DNA from 2 places in the Streptomyces sp. NPDC015130 genome. Region 2 is predicted to be linked to the other one. Evidence: predicted binding sites of a transcription regulator. Region 2 holds the regulator's gene; the other holds the start of a gene.
The links. Region 2 encodes HspR, which represses chaperone genes until heat shock. Its sites were predicted from a motif close to TTGAGNNNNNNNNNCTCAA; they were not measured.
Positions count from the first base shown of each region.

Region 1 (3,402 bases), on a different contig from region 2:
GTCGAGGAGCGCCTCGGGGATGGCTTCGAGGACGTTGGCCGTGGCGAGGAAGACGACGTCGGAGAGGTCGAGTTCGACCTCCAGGTAGTGGTCGCGGAAGGTGTGGTTCTGCGCGGGGTCGAGGACTTCGAGGAGGGCCGCGGCCGGGTCGCCCCGGAAGTCGGAGCCGACCTTGTCGATCTCGTCGAGCAGGACCACCGGGTTCATCGAGCCGGCCTCCTTGATCGCCCGCACGATCCGGCCGGGCAGGGCGCCGACGTACGTGCGCCGGTGACCGCGGATCTCGGCCTCGTCGCGTACGCCGCCGAGGGCGACGCGGACGAACTTCCGTCCCATCGCGTGGGCGACGGACTCGCCGAGGGAGGTCTTGCCGACGCCGGGCGGGCCGACGAGGGCGAGAACGGCTCCGCCGCGGCGGCCGCCGACGACGCCGAGGCCGCGCTCGGCACGGCGCTTGCGCACCGCGAGGTACTCGGTGATGCGCTCCTTCACGTCCTCCAGGCCCGCGTGCTCGGCGTCGAGGACGGACTGCGCGCCGGGGATGTCGTACCGGTCCTCGGTCCGCTCGTTCCAGGGCAGTTCGAGGACGGTGTCGAGCCAGGTGCGGATCCAGGAGCCCTCGGGGGACTGGTCGCTGGACCGCTCCAGCTTCTCGACCTCCTTGAGGGCCGCCTCGCGGACCTTCTCGGGGAGGTCGGCGGCCTCGACGCGGGCGCGGTAGTCGTCGGACTCGTCACCCTCGGCCTCGCCGTTGAGGTCGCGGAGCTCCTTGCGGACGGCTTCGAGCTGGCGGCGGAGCAGGAACTCGCGCTGCTGCTTGTCGACACCTTCCTGGACGTCCTTGGCGATGGTCTCGGCGACGTCCTGCTCGGCGAGGTGCTCGCGGAGCTGGGCGGTGGCGAGCTTGAGTCGGGCGACCGGGTCGGCGGTCTCCAGGAGCTCGACCTTCTGCTCGACGGTGAGGAAGGGCGAGTAGCCGGAGTTGTCGGCGAGGGCGCCGACGCCGTCGATCTGCTGGACGCGGTCGACGACCTGCCAGGCTCCGCGCTTCTTGAGCCAGCTGGTGGCGAGTGCCTTGTACTCCCTGACCAGCTCGTTCACGGAGCCGGGCAGCGGGTCGGGCAGGGTCTCCTCGACGGTGCTGCCCTCGACCCACAGCGCGCCGCCGGGCCCGGTCGTGCCGGCGCCGATGCGGACGCGGCCGAGGCCGCGGATCAGCGCGCCGGGGTCGCCGTCGGACAGGCGTCCGACCTGCTCGACGAGGCCGAGGACACCGGTACCGGCGTAGGTCCCGTCGACGCGGGGGACGAGCAGGACCCGCGGCTTGCCGCCTCCCGGGCGGGCGGCGGCCTGGGCGGCCTCGACGGCGGCCCGCACATCGTTGTCGGAGAGGTCCAGCGGCACCACCATTCCGGGCAGCACGACCTCGTCGTCGAGCGGCAGCACAGGCAGAGTGAGCGGCGCGGACGCCTTGGACGCAGAAGCCATGATCTCCCCTTCGGCAGTCAAGTTGAGCTGTACGGACTCAATGCACATGAGCCCAGGAATGTTCCCCGGGGGCAGTTCGCTCTGAGCGATCACCCTTTCGCGCGGTCGCGAGCTGCCGATGTAATACCTCTATGGATATCGCAGCTATTACCTCGATGTGGGTGGCCGGCTGGACCGTCTCCCGGGGGACCCCGTCCGCCGTCGTGGAGCCCTGGGGCTACCGGATCGACGTCGGCCTGCCCCGGCACGTCGTCCGGCACGTGCTGCCGGCCCCCGACGCGGACTCCGTCGGCGCGCTGTGCGAGCGGCTCACCGAGCCGTACAGCTGGCTCAAGGTGATGGCGACGCCGGAGGAGGTGGCGCCGTGGATCACCGAGGGGTGGACCGTCCCCGACGACCCCGGCTTCATGATGGTCAAGCCGCTGGACCCGGGCGCCCGCCCCGCGCCGCCCGAGGGGTACGCGCGGACCACCGAGGTACGCGACGGGGTCGTCCGGGTCCGGATCCTCGCCCCGGACGGCACCCTCGCCGCGCGCGGCCAGATCGCCCCGACCGGCTCCACCGCCGTCGCCGACCAGATCGAGACCGACCCCGCGCACCGGCGCCGCGGCCTCGGCGCGAACGTCATGCGGACCCTGGAGGCGGCAGCCGCTCAGGCCGGCGCCGAGACCGGGGTGCTCGCGGCGACCACGGACGGCCTCGCGCTGTACGACTCCCTCGACTGGCGCTACCGCGGGCCGCTCACCGGGATCGTCCGCTCGGGAACCTGACCGTCCGGCTGCGCCGGGGACCGCTCAGGAGGCATGCTCGATCCATGGTGAGAGCCCGAGGCGTACGGGGGAAGTGGTGCGGGGCGCTGCTGCTGGCGGCGGTCCTGGCCGGCGGCGCGGGCGCGTGCGGGTCCGGGACGCCTCCCGCGCCGGGGGGACCGGCGTCGGAGGTGACGGCGCCGCCGGTGCCGAGCACGCCGGGCACGCCGAGTACGTCCTCCGCGCCGAGTGCGTCGGGTACGCCGAGCGCGTCCGGTACGCCGAACGCGCCGAGTGCCACGGCGACCGCGACGACGACCGTGACCGCCCCCTCCGAGGAGCCCCGGCCCGGCGAGGTCCTCGTCGAGGTGGTCGTCAACGGCGGCTTCGCCGGGGTCCGCAACCAGCTCGTCGTCCGCTACGACGGCAGCTGGACGAGCCGCTCCGGCACCAAGCCGCCCCGCACGGGGCAGCAGACGCCCGCCGAGGCCGCCGAGCTGCGGGCCGCCCTGGAGGACCCGGCGTACGCGCGCGTCCCGGACCGGCCCACGGGGAGCCCGATCGCCGACGGGTTCCAGTACTTCGTCACGTACCGCCACCGCCTCGTCGTCTCGGGCGACGGCGAGCGCCCGCCGGCCCTCCAGCGCGTCTTCGCGGCCCTGCCGGAGGGCGGCCCGCCGACGAACCCCTGAGCCCGCGGGGCTCCGGTCCGCCGTCGACCGGGAGGAGCTCCGGGGCGCGATGAGCGGGACCTGCTGGCGAAGCTCATGGGCCGGGCCCACGGGCCGGACTCACGGGCCGGGCCCACGGGCCGGACTCACGGGCCGGACTCCCGGGCCGGGCTCACGGGCCGGGCTCACGGGCCGGGCTCCCGGGCCGGGCTCACAGGCCGGGCTCACGGGCGCCGTGAACCGAAGCGGGGTCCGGGCGCGATAGAGAGGGCGTGAGACTGTTGCGCCCCTCAGGGGCAGGCCCCGCAGGGGGAGACGAGGACGACGACGCGGCGCTGCTGCGCGCGGTCGCCCGGGGGGACTCCAAAGCGCTCGGCGTCCTCTACGACCGGCACGCGGGCTGGCTGCACGCCCGGCTCGCCCGGCGCTGCCCGGACGAGGAGACCGTACGGGAGGTCCTCCAGGACACCTTCGTCACGGTCTGGCGCTCGGCC
Region 1 covers NZ_JBIBVC010000017.1:197,021-200,422, reverse strand. Annotated here, with positions in the region: gene lon (endopeptidase La) at 1-1,488, opposite strand, end outside; gene ACF08F_RS30150 (GNAT family N-acetyltransferase) at 1,620-2,258, shown strand; gene ACF08F_RS30145 (hypothetical protein) at 2,303-2,929, shown strand; gene ACF08F_RS30140 (RNA polymerase sigma factor) at 3,181-3,402, shown strand, end outside.
Region 1: lon (endopeptidase La) is a predicted target of HspR. The motif match lies at 1,511-1,529, and genes of this name have one in related genera.

Region 2 (3,402 bases):
GCGCGTCGCCACGGTGGGGGATGGCCGTGGCGAGGTCGACGAAGTGCCAGCCGGAGCGATAGGCCGAAGCCATCTCCCGGCGGAACCGGCGATCATCGGGCGGAACGCTCACTCGCCCGCACCCTTGGGTGCGATTTCCCAGGAGGGCTCCTCGGGACTGGCGAGAACGACGTGCGCCGGCGCGCTCTCCCACGAGGGCTCGCTCGGGCCCGCCACCACCGCATGCGCCGGGTTGCTCTCCCACGAAGGCTCGCCGATGCCTGCGAGCGCACCGAGAGCAGCCGCCGCAACGGCTATGGCGCTAAGTGCACGAACCATCCTGGTCATGGCCGATCTCCACCTCTTTTGATCACTACCTCCCCCCCGCGCTAAGACGATGGCTCACCATCGCCCCTTTCCACCAGCCAACCCGGGCATCATGTTCCTGTAATTCATGACCCTGAGGGGGGTGCGAATGATGCGCAAGGGTGACGAATCAGGCCATAAGCACAGTCACGGTGAGCTATGCGACGTCGGGAGGGAGCTGTACGCGACCGCCCTCCGCACAGGCCGGATCGCCCGTTCCGAGGCCGAGGCCGCCCCCTGCCTGACGGAACTCTCCCTCCTCCACCCGGACCCGGACGACAGCCAGTGGCTGCGCGCCGTGCCGCCCTCGATAGCGCTCAACCAGCTGATCCACCCCATCGAGCAGGAGATACAGGCCCGCCGCCAGCACGCGATATCCCTGGCCGACGCGTTCGAACCGTTTCTCGCCATCCACACGCCGGACCCCTCGGCCACCCAGGCCATCACGGTCCTCGAAGGCCTCAGCGTCATCAACGCGACGCTCGACCGGGTCATCAACGAGTGCACGACCGAGCTCCTCACCATCCAGCCCGGCAGCGGACGGCGTCCCGAGACGCTGGAAGCGGCCCTGCGCCGCATGGCACCCCTGCTCGACCGCGGTGTCCGGATGCGCACGCTCTACCAGCACACCGCCCGGCACCACCCCGCGACGCTGGCGTACGTGGAGCGGGTCGCCCCCTACGGGCTGGAACTCCGCACCCTCGAAGAGATCATCGACCGGCTGATCATCGTCGACCGCAAGGTCGCCTTCGTCCCGGCCCGCACCGACCGGCAGGTCGCCCTCGAACTCCGCCACGAAGGCCTCGTCCAGTACCTCGTCGGCGTCTTCGACCAGTTCTGGCTGCACGGCGTGCCGTGGGAGGAGGAGATCCCCTACAGCCCGTCCGTGGACGGCATCGGCGGCGTCCAGCGGTCCATCGCCAAGCTCCTCGTCGAAGGACACGTCGACGAGGCCATCGCCCGGCGGCTCGGAATGAACGTCCGTACCTGCCGGGCCCACATCGCCAAGCTCGCCTCCGCGCTCGGCAGCGGCAGCCGGGCCCAGCTCGGCTACCTCATCGCCCAGTCCGGCATCCTCGAACAGGACAACTGACCACCTTGTACGTACAGATCGACCTCGACGGACCCGCGGGGACGCTCCGGGTCCACGGCCAGGGACTGCCCACCGTGGAGCTCGTACGGGCTCCCGGGGCCGGCCCCGACACCCACACCCCCATAGGCACCCGCAAGGCCGCCCTGCTCGCGCTCAGCGTCGACGGCGAACCCGCCGTCATCCGGCCCGCGCGCGGGCGGCTCCTGCGGCGCTCCTACCGGGTGGACGTCCGGACCGACGGCGTCCGCTACCGGCTCGTGCCCTGCGGGTACACCGAGAGCCGCCTCACCCGCGACGGGCGCCGGATCGGCATCCTCACCTGCTCGGGCGACGCCCGGGTCATCGACGAGTGGGACGGCGAGCCCACCCCCCGCGACCTGGCCGTCGGCACGGCCCTGGCCGCCGCTTTCGGCACCGGGGCGGCGCCCTGGTGGGAGACCCTCGGCGACATCGTGGGCGAGATGATCCCGTAGCGGAGTACACGCGCGAGGCCCCCTCCACCGTGGTGGAGGGGGCCTCGCGTGTACCTGCGAAAGCTGGTGCCCGCGCTTACTCGCCGCGCTTACTCGCCGCGCTTCGGGCGCCAGACCACCAGCGCGCTCGCCTGCTGCACGTCGGTGTACGGCACCAGGTCGCGCCGGTACGAGGCGTGCACCTGGGCCTCGCGCTGGCGCATCGCCGCCGCCGCGCCGTCGACCGCGGCCGACAGCTCGGCGATCCGGCCCTGCAGCGCCGCGACCTGGTTCTCCAGCTCGATGATGCGCTTGATGCCGGCGAGGTTGATGCCCTCGTCCTGCGACAGCGCCTGCACCTGACGGAGCAGCTCGATGTCACGGGCCGAGTAGCGCCGCCCGCGGCCCGCCGTGCGGTCCGGGGAGACCAGGCCGAGACGGTCGTACTGCCGCAGGGTCTGCGGGTGCAGACCGGAGAGCTGGGCCGCCACCGAGATGACGTACACCGGCGACTCGTCGGTCAGTTCGTACGGATTGCGTCGGCGCCCGTCCACGGGGTCACGCTCCCTTCGCGGCCTGGAACAGCTCCGCCCGGGGGTCCTCGGAGGCGGTCGCCTCGCGGAAGGTCTCCAGGGCCTCACGTGCCTTGTCGTCCAGCTCCTTCGGCACCGCGACCTCGACCGTGACGAGGAGGTCGCCCCGGGTGCCGTCCTTACGGACCGCGCCCTTGCCACGGGCGCGCATGGTCCGGCCGTTCGGAGTGCCCGCCGGCAGCTTGAGCGTCACCGCGGGGCCGCCGAGCGTCGGGACCTTGATCTCGCCGCCGAGCGCCGCCTCCGTGAAGGTGACCGGCACCGTGACGGTGAGGTTGTCGTCCTTGCGGCCGAAGACCGCGTGGTCGTCGACGTGCACGACGACGTACAGGTCGCCGTTCTGCCCGCCGCGCTCGCCGGGCGCGCCCTTGCCGCGCAGCCGGATCCGCTGCCCGTCGGAGACGCCCGCCGGGATGCGGACCTGCATGGTGCGGGAGGACTTGGCCCGGCCGCTGCCCTTGCAGACCTCGCAGGGGTTCTCGGCGATGAGGCCGCGGCCCTTGCAGTCCACGCACGGGTCGGTGAGCGAGAAGCCGCCGCCGCTGCCGCGCGAGACCTGCCCGGTGCCGACGCAGGTCGGGCACACCCGGGGCGTGCCGTTCTTGTCGCCGGTGCCGGAGCACGCCGTGCACGGCTGCTGGCTGGACATCCGCAGCGGTACGGTCGCGCCCTCGACGGCCTCGATGAAGCTGAGCGTCACCTCGGACTCGATGTCCTGGCCGCGGCGCGGCTGGGTGCGCGCACCCGGGCCGGCCCCGCGGTTGAACAGGCCGCCGAAGACGTCCCCGATGCCGCCACCGCCGCCGAAGCCGCCGCCGCCCGCCCCGCCCTGGGCTCCCCCGAAGAGGTCGCCCAGGTCGAAGTTGAACGAGCCGCCGCCCGGGCCGCCGGCCCGGAAGCCGCCGTTCCCGAACAGCGC
Region 2 covers NZ_JBIBVC010000001.1:448,013-451,414, reverse strand. Annotated here, with positions in the region: gene ACF08F_RS02170 (hypothetical protein) at 1-112, opposite strand, end outside; gene ACF08F_RS02165 (helix-turn-helix transcriptional regulator) at 434-1,438, shown strand; gene ACF08F_RS02160 (hypothetical protein) at 1,444-1,911, shown strand; gene ACF08F_RS02155 (heat shock protein transcriptional repressor HspR) at 2,001-2,444, opposite strand; gene dnaJ (molecular chaperone DnaJ) at 2,449-3,402, opposite strand, start outside.